DNA from 2 places in the Paenibacillus hodogayensis genome. Region 1 is predicted to be linked to the other one. Evidence: predicted binding sites of a transcription regulator. Region 1 holds the regulator's gene; the other holds the start of a gene.
The links. The regulator CtsR, encoded in region 1, represses protease genes until heat stress. The targets are predictions, from matches to a motif close to ATGGTCAATAAAGGTCAAACA.
Positions count from the first base shown of each region.

Region 2: a site for CtsR is predicted at 5,490-5,510, ahead of clpP (ATP-dependent Clp endopeptidase proteolytic subunit ClpP). Genes of this name have one in related genera too.

Region 1 is NZ_BAAAYO010000016.1:54,625-61,019, reverse strand. It holds gene ABD796_RS30835 (mannosyltransferase family protein) at 1-1,194, opposite strand, end outside; gene ABD796_RS30830 (CtsR family transcriptional regulator) at 1,516-1,977, shown strand; gene mcsA (protein-arginine kinase activator protein McsA) at 2,018-2,536, shown strand; gene mcsB (protein-arginine kinase McsB) at 2,597-3,616, shown strand; gene clpC (ATP-dependent protease ATP-binding subunit ClpC) at 3,677-6,100, shown strand; gene radA (DNA repair protein RadA) at 6,261-6,395, shown strand, end outside.
Region 2 is NZ_BAAAYO010000002.1:837,762-844,156, forward strand. It holds gene gpmI (2,3-bisphosphoglycerate-independent phosphoglycerate mutase) at 1-279, opposite strand, end outside; gene tpiA (triose-phosphate isomerase) at 281-1,033, opposite strand; gene ABD796_RS09080 (phosphoglycerate kinase) at 1,107-2,288, opposite strand; gene gap (type I glyceraldehyde-3-phosphate dehydrogenase) at 2,413-3,417, opposite strand; gene ABD796_RS09090 (sugar-binding transcriptional regulator) at 3,520-4,542, opposite strand; gene ABD796_RS09095 (DUF4870 domain-containing protein) at 4,856-5,218, shown strand; tRNA gene ABD796_RS09100 (tRNA-Arg) at 5,349-5,420, shown strand; gene clpP (ATP-dependent Clp endopeptidase proteolytic subunit ClpP) at 5,610-6,191, shown strand; gene ABD796_RS09110 (stalk domain-containing protein) at 6,265-6,395, opposite strand, start outside.

The DNA.
Region 1 (6,395 bases):
AAACAGCATTTTATAGGCGAACCGCGCATTGTCCCTGCTGGTGGTCAGCCTGACCGTGTACAAATAGAATGGGATGCACACCATCATATAACGTACGACGCTTGCCAAATAAAACGGCTGGCTAGAGAAGGGAATAACGATCAGCAGCGCGCCGTAGACCCACAGCAGGAGCTGCCGGGGCTCGCGAATCAGCTCCTTGCCGCGCAAAATCAAGAACCCGAGGTAGACCAGGATAACGGCAGTCGACATGACAAAGGCCAGCAGACCGTTGTCCCATCCTCCCGGGGCCATGAAGTAAGGCTTTTGGAAATAATGCGCGTAATTCGTGAAAGGCAATGCGGTCTGGCGGTACCAGGAGCTTTGCTCATGGAAGGGGGCGAGCCAGTCACCCGTCCGAATTTTCATAAACAGCAAGTACAGGCCTATCGGAAGCAAAGATAACAGTCCGTATGACGCCAGACGGAGATGGCGTTTTGTCAACGGGAACCGTTCGTTTAGCAAAACCATGCCTGCTACAAAGAACAGATTCATCACGCCGGGCACCCGGGTTACCGTGGATAAGCCGGCAGCGATAAAGGCCAGAGCGTATCGCTTATCCGAAGAGTAGTAAAGCGAAGCAGCGGATAGGAGCAGAAACAAGCTTTCCGTGTAAGGCAGCGAATAAAACAAGGACGTCGGGTAGAGCAGCATCAACACGAGCACCGCTCGTGTTTGAGATTCGTCCAAGTTTTGTTGGCGGCATATTCCGAATACGTACAGCAAGGCTGCAAAAAAGAAAACATTCGAAAGCAAGCTGCCAACGATCGTCAAGCTGGTAAGGCCGAACAGTCCGGTCAAAGCCGCCGCCGCTCTCAAAACCAGTGGGTATAGCGGGAAAAACACCCAATTGGCGGGCGGATGCGGCTCCTCGATCCGGTAACGGTCGTAGCCGTGAACGGCAATGTCGAAGTAGGCGAAGCTGTCGAACTTGGCAAAGTCTTTCTCATTGGGCCAGCGCGTATCGCTCAGGTCAAAGGGCAGCTTCATCGCTCTTTCCGGCACTACACCCGGCCCTTGCTGAATATAGACCGGCGGTTCGGTATAGGCGGCAAATAAATTGGTCCCGACATACCCGGCGAATAAAATTAGAATGCGGCTAATAAGGAAAAGTCCCGCTATGGATCGTAAGGAACGACCCGTCAACCCCCGAATCATGCAATTCCTCCATTCTCTTCTTATTTGTACCCCTAACAGACGCGTATCAATCGGTTCGGGAACTGCCTGATTCGGACATGCCGCTCAAAATACATGAATTGGTCGGTTCTAGCCCGGTAAACCGGGGTAAATGTGTATATACTGATTGTACGACAGGATCGAGCGACAATGGATTAAGAAATTATTGATCCTCGAACACTTGGCAAACCGGGAAAAACGAGTTATAATAAGTCCAAAGTCAAAGAAAGTCAAAGTCAGAATGATTGAACTTTCCGACTTTTTCCTATCAGCGGCTTAACATGAAGGTGGAGGGTTCATTTGATGCGTAATGTCTCCGATATCATCGAACAATATCTGAAGAACATTTTGCAGCAAAGCCCGAGTGGAGTCGTCGATCTGCAAAGAAGCGAACTGGCCGACCGGTTCCAGTGCGTTCCGTCGCAAATCAATTATGTGATTAGCACGCGGTTCACATTGGAAAAAGGGTATTTGGTCGAAAGCAAAAGAGGCGGGGGAGGATACATCCGTATTCAACAGGTAGAGCTTCCTTCTAAAGAAGCGATCCACGTGCATATTTTTAACACGGTCGGGTCTCAGATCGATCAATCATCGGCGGAAGGAATCATTTATCAGTTGGCGGAAGGCCGGTTTATTACGGATCGGGAAGCGAACCTGCTTAAGGCGGCCGTTTCCAGGGATGTTCTGAACTTGAAGCTTCCGTTGCGGGATGAAATTCGGGCAAGCTTGTTAAAAGCTATGCTGATTTCCCTGTTAAGCAAGTAAGCGAGAGAAGTCGGATGAAACTGGAGGAGGGAAAGCAACCGTGCTTTGCCAGGAATGCAATAAGAAACCGGCAACGCTGCATTTCACGAAAATCATCCATGGAGAGAAGACCGAATTCCATATTTGCGAATCGTGCGCCCGCGAGAAAGGCGAACTGATTCCGGGAACGCCGAACGGTTTTTCCATCCATAACTTGTTGTCCGGCTTGCTTGACTTCGATCCGAATACGCTTGGCAACAAGCCGCAGACGACTCTCCGCTGCGATAATTGCGGACTTACTTACAGTCAGTTCAGCAAAATCGGCAGGTTCGGATGCAGCTCCTGCTACGAGCATTTTTCCGAAAGGCTGGACCCGTTGTTCAAGCGAGTACACGGCAACAATGTTCACGTAGGCAAAGTGCCGAAACGTTCAGGGGGCCTGATTCAATATAAGCGGGAAATCGATAAGCTCAAAAACGATATCCAGGTTCGCATCTCGCGAGAAGAATTCGAGCAGGCGGCCAAAATTCGCGATCAAATCCGCGAGCTGGAATCCAAGCTGAATCGGTCGAACGCATAGGGAAAGGGGCAATCGAAGTTGGATCGGTCGAACATTTTCGCGCAAGCGCTCAGTGACTGGATGAAGGGCAACAGCCCGGACTCGGACGTTGTGATCAGTACCCGGATACGTCTCGCCCGAAACTTGTTGAACCTGCCTTTCCCGATGCTGGCGACCAATGCACAATCGCAGGAAGTGTTGGAACAGCTCGTGAAGGTATTGAAAAGCGATGAGCTTCAGCAAATCAGTCCGATGGAGCTGTTCATTCTCGATGAGCTTGACGAGCTGCAAAGAAAGGTGCTCGTGGAGAAACATCTGATCAGTCCGAACCTCGCTAACGAATCGCGCAACGGTGCGGTCATGATTAGCGATAACGAATCGGTCAGCATCATGGTGAACGAAGAGGATCATTTGCGCATACAGTGCCTAAGCCCCGGATTTCAAATCCGCGAAGCTTGGGATGTAGCCAATCGGATCGACGATGTATTCGAATCGCAGGTCGATTATGCTTTTGAGGAGCGGCATGGCTTTTTGACCAGCTGCCCTACGAACGTAGGGACCGGTATTCGCGCTTCGGTGATGATGCATCTGCCTGCGCTTGTGCTGACTCAGCAGATGAACCGGATTTTACAAGCAATCAATCAGGTCGGCTTGGCGGTCCGAGGCATATACGGCGAAGGCAGCGAAGCGATCGGCAACGTATTCCAGGTGTCGAACCAAATAACGCTTGGACAGTCAGAGGAAGAAATTATCGACAATTTGCATAGCGTGGCCAAACAAATCATCGAGCATGAACGGGCGGCCCGGCAGAAGCTGCTTGCCGAGTCGAGAATACGCGTTACCGACCGCGTAAAACGGTCATATGGGATTTTATCCCATGCTGCGATTATGGATTCGAAGGAGGCTTCCCAGCGGCTGTCCGATGTCAGGTTGGGCGTCGATCTCGGGCTGCTGGACGGAGTTTCTCCCCATGCGCTGAACGAACTGATGGTCATGACCCAGCCGGGATTTTTGCAGCAATATGCCAGAACGAAGCTGTCGGCTGACGACAGGGACGTCCGGAGAGCGGAACTGATCCGCGACAAAATTGCCGGCGCTTAATGGAATAGCGATGTTTCGTTGCAAACCAACTTTGGATAATGAATCGTGGAGGTGTTTTACATGATGTTTGGAAGATTCACGGAACGTGCGCAAAAGGTGTTGGCGTTGGCTCAGGAAGAGGCGGTGCGCCTCGGCCACAACAATATCGGGACGGAGCATATTCTGCTTGGCCTTATTCGCGAAGGAGAAGGCATTGCCGCCAAAGCGCTCGTCGCATTGGGCTTGAGTCTGGAGAAAATTCAGGACGAAGTGGAATCGCTCATCGGTCGCGGTCAAGAGCAGCCGAACAGCATCGCTTACACTCCGCGAGCGAAAAAGGTTATCGAGCTTTCCATGGACGAGGCCCGGAAGCTGGGTCATACGTACGTGGGAACGGAGCATATTTTGCTCGGACTGATCCGCGAAGGAGAAGGTGTAGCGGCTCGCGTGCTGAACAATTTGGGCGTAAGCTTGAACAAAGCTCGGCAGCAAGTGCTTCAACTGCTCGGCAGCAGCGAAGCAGTGTCGTCCAGCCATTCCACTCCGGCCAACGTCAATACGCCTACGCTTGACGGGCTGGCTCGTGATCTGACGGCTTATGCCAAGGAAGGCAATCTCGACCCGGTCATCGGGCGCAGTAAAGAAATCGAGCGCGTGATCCAAGTACTGAGCCGCCGGACCAAAAACAATCCGGTACTGATCGGGGAGCCGGGCGTCGGGAAAACCGCCATTGCCGAGGGCTTGGCGCAAAAAATCGTGCAAAACGAAATACCCGAGACGCTGCGCGACAAGCGCGTCATGACGCTCGATATGGGTTCGGTTGTAGCTGGCACGAAATACCGCGGCGAGTTCGAAGATCGTCTGAAAAAGATTATGGACGAAATTCGCGCGGCAGGTAACATTATCTTGTTCATTGACGAACTGCATACGCTGATCGGCGCAGGCGGGGCTGAAGGCGCCATCGATGCGTCCAACATCTTGAAGCCGGCTTTGGCCCGCGGCGAGCTGCAGTGCATCGGAGCTACGACATTGGATGAATACCGCAAATATATCGAGAAGGACGCTGCCCTGGAGCGCCGGTTCCAACCGATTACGGTGGATCAGCCGACGCCGGAAGAAGCGATTCAAATTTTGCACGGGTTGCGCGATCGATACGAAGCCCATCACCGTGTAAAAATTACCGATGAAGCGATCGAGCAGGCCGTAAAGCTGTCCGACCGGTACATCTCCGACCGGTTCCTGCCGGATAAGGCGATCGATCTGATCGACGAAGCCAGCTCGAAAGTACGGCTCCGTTCGTACACCATACCGCCTAACTTGAAGCAGCTTGAAGTACAGCTGGAAAATATACGCAAGGAAAAGGACGCTGCCGTCCAAAGCCAGGAGTTCGAGAAAGCTGCTTCGCTGCGCGACACCGAGCAAAAGATGCGCGACGAGCTGGACTTGACAAAGAACGAATGGAAAGAAAAACAAGGGCGAACCGACTCGGAAGTGACGCCGGACGACATCGCCCAGGTCGTTGCAAGCTGGACCGGAATTCCGGTGGTCAAGATGGCCGAAGAAGAAACGGAACGTTTGCTGAGAATGGAAAGCATTCTGCATGAGCGCGTCATCGGTCAGGACGAAGCGGTGAAGGCGGTCAGCCGGGCGATCCGTCGGGCCAGAGCGGGTCTGAAAGATCCGAAGCGGCCGATGGGCTCGTTTATTTTCCTCGGCCCTACCGGGGTCGGTAAAACCGAGCTGGCGAGAGCGTTGGCCGAGTCGTTGTTCGGCGACGAGAATGCGGTCATTCGTATCGATATGTCGGAATATATGGAGAAGCATTCGACTTCGCGTCTCGTCGGAGCGCCTCCGGGATATGTCGGTTACGAAGAAGGCGGTCAGTTGACGGAGAAAGTGCGCCGCAAGCCTTATTCGGTCGTGCTGCTGGACGAAATCGAGAAGGCTCATCCCGAAGTGTTCAACATTTTGCTGCAAGTGCTGGAAGACGGTCGACTTACCGATTCCAAGGGCCGTACGGTCGACTTCCGCAATACGCTGATCATCATGACCTCCAACGTAGGCGCGGAGATGATCAAGAAGAACTCCACGCTCGGCTTTATGGCCGCCGCCGACGCGGGGCATGATTACAACAATATGAAGGACAAAGTCATGGGCGAGCTGAAGAAAAGCTTCCGTCCGGAGTTCCTGAACCGGATCGATGAAATCATCGTGTTCCATTCGCTGGAGCAAGAGCATATCGCCCGTATTGTGAGCCTCATGTCGGATGAGCTGAGCAAGCGTCTGCGCGAGCAAAGCGTCGAGTTCACGCTGACCGATAAAGGCAAGGCGTTCCTGGCGAAGGAAGGCTTCGATCCGACTTATGGAGCGAGACCGCTGCGTCGCGCCATCCAGAAGCATATCGAGGATCGGCTGTCTGAGGAACTGCTGCGCGGCAGCATCGCCAAAGGCGACACGCTGACGATTGATGAAGTCGACGGCGAGCTGGTTGTCACGAAAAATTAAGAACATGTGCGATTAAATAAGCAAGGCATTCCGGTTAATCCTTCGGGGTAATCGGGGTGCCTTTTTTTTGCGAGAAAGGTCGTGTCTGGCGGGCGGGGTTTTCATTGCATTCGCGAAGTGGTACACTTTGGGTATAATTGGCTAAACGAGGGACGTGCATATGTCGAAAGTCAAAACGAAATTTTGCTGTCAGGAATGCGGCACGGAATCGCCGAAATGGCTGGGCAAATGCCCCGGCTGCAACGCTTGGAACACGATGGTGGAGCAGGTGGAGGTGACCGGGAAGTCGAGAGGC
Region 2 (6,395 bases), on a different contig from region 1:
GTAAAAGTCGCCGTCGCGAATCGACTTGGTGATGCGGGTCAAATCCTGGTACACGGTCCGGCCCGCTCCGATGTTCAAATGCCCGACCTCGGAGTTGCCCATCTGCCCTTCCGGAAGACCGACGGCCTCGCCGCAAGCGACCAGCGTCGTATGCGGGTATTCCGCCATATACCGGTCATAATTCGGTTTCTTCGCCTGCGCTACGGCGTTGCCGCTCGTCTCTCCGCGCAAGCCGAAGCCGTCCATAATAATTAACGCTACCGGTTTTGGTCTGGACATATTAACGCGCCCCCTGAACGAGCTCGATGTAGGAGGCCGCCTCCAGGCTCGCGCCGCCGACAAGCGCTCCGTCGATGTCCGATTGCTGCATGAACTCGCGAATATTGTTCGGCTTCACGCTGCCGCCGTATTGAATGCGCACCTTGGCAGCCGTGTCGGAACCGAATTGCGCAGCGATACGCTCGCGGATGAAGCCGATTACTTCGTTCGCATCGTCGGCCGTCGACGTCTTGCCCGTTCCGATCGCCCAGATCGGCTCATAAGCGACGACAACCTGAGCCGCCTGCTCCTCGCTCAAGCCTTGCAAAGCCGCTTCCGTCTGTACGCGGCATACGTCCTTCGTCTTGCCGGCTTCGCGCTCTTCGAGCGTCTCGCCTACGCAGACGATCGGCAGCAGGCCATGCTTGAAAGCCGCATGTACTTTTTTGTTGACCGTCTCGTCCGTATCGGCGAAATAAGCGCGACGCTCGGAGTGGCCGATGATGACATAGTGGACGCCGAGGTCTTTCAACATAACTCCGCTGATCTCGCCGGTGAACGCGCCGTTGTCTTCCCAGTGCAGGTTTTGCGCCCCGACCTTCAATGTCGTGCCGCTGACCGCTTCTACCAATGCGGGCAAATTCGTATACGGCGCGCAAATGACGCTTTCTACGCCGTCTACTTCCGCTTTCCCTTTGACCGCCTCGATAAAGGCGACCGCTTCCTTAACGGTCTTAAACATTTTCCAGTTGCCTGCGATAATCGGTGTTCTCATTGTGCCATCACGGCTCCTTCCGGGGATCTATGCGGTATGCCGCGCCATAAGCGCCGGCATGCCTTCGTATGTTCTATCTATCGTTCAAGGCGACGACGCCCGGAAGCGCCTTCCCTTCCATGAATTCCAGCGAAGCTCCGCCGCCCGTGGAAATATGGTCCATGCGGTCGGCCAGATGGAACTTCTCGGCTGCCGCCGCCGAATCGCCGCCGCCGATTACCGTATAGCCTTCCGTACCGGCGCAAGCTTCGGCGACCGCTTTCGTTCCGTTCAAGTAAGGGTCCAGCTCGAACACGCCCATCGGACCGTTCCAGACGACCAGCTTCGATTTGGCGATGACGTCGGCATACAGTTCGCGCGTCTTCGGCCCGATGTCGAAGCCTTCCCAATCGGCCGGAATCTCGTTGATCGGCACGATCTTCGTATTGGCATCGTTGCTGAACGCGTCGCCCACGACGATGTCGACCGGCAGCAGCAGGTTGCAGCCTTTTTCCTTCGCTTTTTTCAGAAACGAGAGCGTCAAGTCCAGCTTGTCGTTATCGACGAGCGACTTGCCGATTTCGTAGCCTTGGGCTTTCAAGAACGTGTACGAAAGTCCGCCGCCGATCAACAGGTTGTCCGCCAGATTGATCAGGTTTTCGATAACGGCGATCTTGTCCTTCACCTTGGAGCCGCCGACGATAGCCGTGAACGGGCGTTCCGGGCTGTGGAGCGCCTTGCCGAGCACGTCCAGCTCTTTCTCCATCAACAGGCCCGATACGGCCGGAAGATGATGCGCGATGCCTTCCGTCGAAGCGTGGGCACGGTGAGCGGCGCCAAAGGCGTCATTCACGTACAGATCGGCAAGCTCGGCGAACGCTTGGGCCAGCTCCGGATCGTTTTTCTCCTCGCCCTCGTAAAAGCGCACGTTTTCCAGCAGCAGCACGTCGCCGTCATTCAGCTTGGCGATTTGCGCCTTGACGGCGTCGCCGATCGCTTCGTCGGCTTTGACGACCGGCCGGCCGAGCAGCTCGGACAGACGGGCCGCGGCGGGGGTCAGTCTCAGCTCCTCGACGACTTGTCCTTTCGGACGGCCGAGATGGCTCGCCAAAATGACCTTGGCGCCTCTTTCGGTCAGGTAGCGGATCGTCGGCAGCGTCTCGCGGATACGCGTATCGTCGGTAATATGGCCGTTTTCCAGCGGTACGTTGAAATCGACGCGGACAAACACTTTCTTGCCGGATACTTCCACGTCTCGAACGCTTTTCTTGTTCATGGGAATCGCCTCCTGAAAATAAGCATAACCTAATTCAACTGAAACCAAAAGTTTCCGAACACGTTCGCCGGTTTACACAGGGAAAGAGGAGAATCGCTTCTCCCCTTCCTTCTCTGCTATGGAATTACAGACCTTTGCTGGCGATGAAGGCGGCCAGGTCGACTACGCGGTTGGAATAGCCCCATTCGTTGTCATACCAAGATACGACCTTCACCATGTTGTCGCCTACGACCATCGTCGACAGCGCGTCGATCGTGGAGGAAGCCGGATCGCCGTTGAAATCGCTCGAAACGAGCGGCTCTTCGGTGTAAACCAGAACGCCCTTCAAAGCGCCGTCAGCCGCTTCTTTCAAAGCCGCGTTCACTTCGTCGACTGTAACGTTTACTTTCAGCTCGGCAACGAGGTCGGTCACGGATACGTTCGGAGTCGGTACGCGGAACGACATGCCGTTCAATTTGCCCTTCAGCTCAGGCAGCACGAGGGATACGGCTTTCGCAGCGCCCGTCGTCGAAGGAATGATGTTCTCTGCGGCAGCGCGAGCGCGGCGCAGGTCTTTATGCGGCAGATCGAGCACTTGCTGGTCGTTCGTGTACGAGTGGATCGTGCTCATCATGCCTTTGACGATTCCGAACTTGTCGTTCAGCACTTTCGCGAAAGGAGCCAGGCAGTTCGTCGTACAAGAAGCGTTGGAGATAATCGTATGCTTGGCAGGATCGTATTGGTCGTCGTTTACGCCGATAACGATCGTGATGTCTTCGTTCGTAGCCGGAGCGGAGATAATAACCTTCTTCGCGCCGCCCTTCAAGTGAGCTTCAGCCTTTTCCTTGGCCGTGAAAATCCCGGTGGATTCCACCACGATCTCTACGCCTACGGATGCCCAAGGCAGGTTGCCCGGATCGCGCTCGGCGAATACTTTGATTTCTTTGCCGTTCACGTAAAGCGCGCCTTCGCCGGCTTCTACCGTTGCGTTCAAACGGCCGTGCGTCGTGTCGTACTTCAACAGGTGAGCCAGCGTGTTGACGTCCGTCAAATCGTTGATCGCGACGATCTCGACACTCTCATTGTTGAGCGCTGCGCGGAATACGTTGCGGCCAATCCGTCCAAATCCGTTAATCCCTACTTTTACCATGAGTAATTCCTCCTTGAGCCTATGTGGTCTTTTCTTTATGTCAAGACAAGCCCGGGAGCCCGTCAAGATAACATTGCGATGTCATTTGTTCGTTTGCTTAGCTTATATATAATGCATCAGCTCGACGGCAGCCGCCTCGTCGGTGACGAGCACATCGTCGTGGCCGAAATGCATGACCGCGGCGATCGCCTCTCCTTTGCTTTTGCCTCCGGCGACGGCTATGACGACCTCGGACGCCTGGATATCCTCCAGCCTGAGGCCTACCGTCGGCATTTTGTGGACGACTTTTCCCTGCTTGTCAAAATAGTAACCGAACGCCTCGGCCAACGCGCCCTCCGCGACCAGCTCGCCGATCGTCTGCGGATCGGACTTCCGCCGGCGTGCCATCACCAGCGCATCCCCGATGCCGTGTACGACGACTCGGGCACTGCGAATGACTTCAACGATTTCCAGTATGTTCGGATCTTGCATGAGAGATACATAGGCTTCCTCGCCCAGATGATCGGGCACATGCAGCAGCCGGTATTCGCCGCCGGTTTTTTTGGCCATGATGGAGGCGATCGAATTGGCTTGCAGCTCCACGCTTTCTCCCCAACCTCCGCGCGCCGGAACGAACAGATTGCCCTTCATATGGGCCGAAGGGGTTAAGAAATTCGCTACCTCGGCAAGCGTCGATCCGCCCGCTACGGCGACCACATCGTCCTTGGAGGCGTATTTGCGCAGTTCCGCGGCGCCTACGCGTCCCAGCTCTTTCTTCGCAAGCTCGGACTGGTCGCTGTCGCCTGGCACGATAATGACCTGTCGCAGCCCGAAACGCTCCCTCAGCGTATCCTCGAGATAAGACAAGCCAAGCAGCTCCTTGACGATCGGTTCCATATCCTCAAGCAGCTTGCGCCCGGAATCGCTCAGCTTCATGCCGGACGATTCGGTAATAAGCAGGCCCTGCTCCTTGAGAAAATCGACCTCCGCCCGCAGCACGCGTTCGGTCAGCTCCAGATGAGTCGCCAGCGCCCGGCGGCCGACTACGCCTGTAGAAGAAATATGGTGCAGAATCGTATATCTCTTCTTTAACACGTCGGTCAAATCCGGAAGCAGTCGCTTCTGGATATCCAATATTTGTCTCATGATTACGGACACCCCCGCACATGGGTACTGCGGCTGCAACTTCGGGACGATTTATGTCCCTCATATGCATTTTCGGTCCCGCAAGCTCAATTTTATTATATGCATCTTTCCCCGGAAATGCAAGCGAGCAGAGCCTTTTTTACGCAAAATCAATACTTGCCATGCAGCGCCCCTAGCCGATACAATGAAGCTGAGAGAAGCGTATCATCGTCGCCGATGGTCCTGCCGCTCGTTCCTTCGCCAAGCGGGGACGGACGGTTTTAGAGCCTATTACACCCAAGCCGCTTCGGTTAAACACGAGGAGGATGTTCCTATGGAGCCGGAAAAAGATCGCCCCGACGGAATACGCGAAACGGTTCGCACCGAGCAGGCGGACCCCGCCGATGTCGAGAAAAACCGGACGATCGCTATCGTCGCTTATATTTTGTTCTTCGTTCCACTGCTGGCCGCCAAAGACTCCCGCTTTGCCATGTATCACGCCAATCAAGGCTTGCTGCTGCTGATTCTGGCAATGGCCGTAAACGTCATCGGCAGTTTTATTCCGTTTCTGGGCTGGTTCCTCATCGTGCCGCTCGGCAACATCGCCGTATTCGTGCTGTTCATTATCGGCGTGATCAACGCCGCGAACGGACGCATGCAACAGTTGCCCCTGATCGGACAGTTTAAGATTTTGTAGACGCGGTTCAGACGCATGTTGAGCTTTGCAGCATCGGCGAATGTCGCTCCAAAAAAACTACTTGCAATTTGTCTGGGGTTTGTATATAATCAACTTTGCGTCTGAAAACAGCTTAGACCTAACCAAACATGCGCTCGTGGTCCAATGGATATGACGTAGGCCTCCGAAGCCTGAGATCAAGGTTCGATTCCTTGCGAGCGCGTATATCCAAGACCCGACAGAAACGTCCTGATTGCGGACGTTTTTTTGTTTTCTTTTCCCATCGAATTGTTATTTGACCTTTATTGACCTTTGTTTCGTTTTGCGCTATGATGATGATAAGTTTTTCGCCTACTACGCATTGCGTTCTAGCGTAGACTCATTCGCAACATTTAAAGGAGGCTTTTCGTCCATGAGTTTCATTCCAATGGTTGTCGAACAGGACGCTCGCGGCGAGCGCGGGTACGATATTTATTCCCGTCTGCTGAAGGATCGCATCATATTTCTCGGAACGCCGGTGAATGACGCGGTTGCTAATGCCATCATCGCGCAATTGCTGTTCTTGACGGCTCAAGATCCGGATAAGGACATCAGCCTCTACATCAATAGCCCCGGCGGCTCGATTACGGCCGGCATGGCGATTTTCGATACGATGCAATTCATCAAGCCCGACGTCTCCACGATCTGCGTCGGCATGGCCGCCTCCATGGGCGCCTTCCTGCTGGCCGCAGGCGCGAAGGGCAAGCGTTACGCGCTGCCGAACAGCGAAGTGATGATCCACCAGCCGCTCGGCGGCGCCGAAGGGCAAGCGAGCGACATCGAGATCCGCGCGAAGCGCATCATCAAACTGCGCGAGAAGCTGAACGGCATTCTGGCCGAACGCAGCGGTCAGCCGCTTGAGCGTATCGACAAAGACACCGACCGCGACTATTTCATGAGTGCGGAAGAAGCGGTGCAATACGGCTTGATCGATAAAGTCGTTTCCAAAATATAAGATTTCGCCTGAAAAATAAAAGGCTTGGAGCTCTTTTGGGGCTCCAAGCCTTTATTTGCGTTTTTGCAAAAGATCAGTCCAAGGGATAGAAGATCAGATTCATCGGAAATGCCGATCCGGCCGGCGGCGTAAACTCGATATCGAGCGACGGCTCGTTGCCGGTCGTACGCGCCAATATTTGCACCGTCTCGAACGCCGTAATGA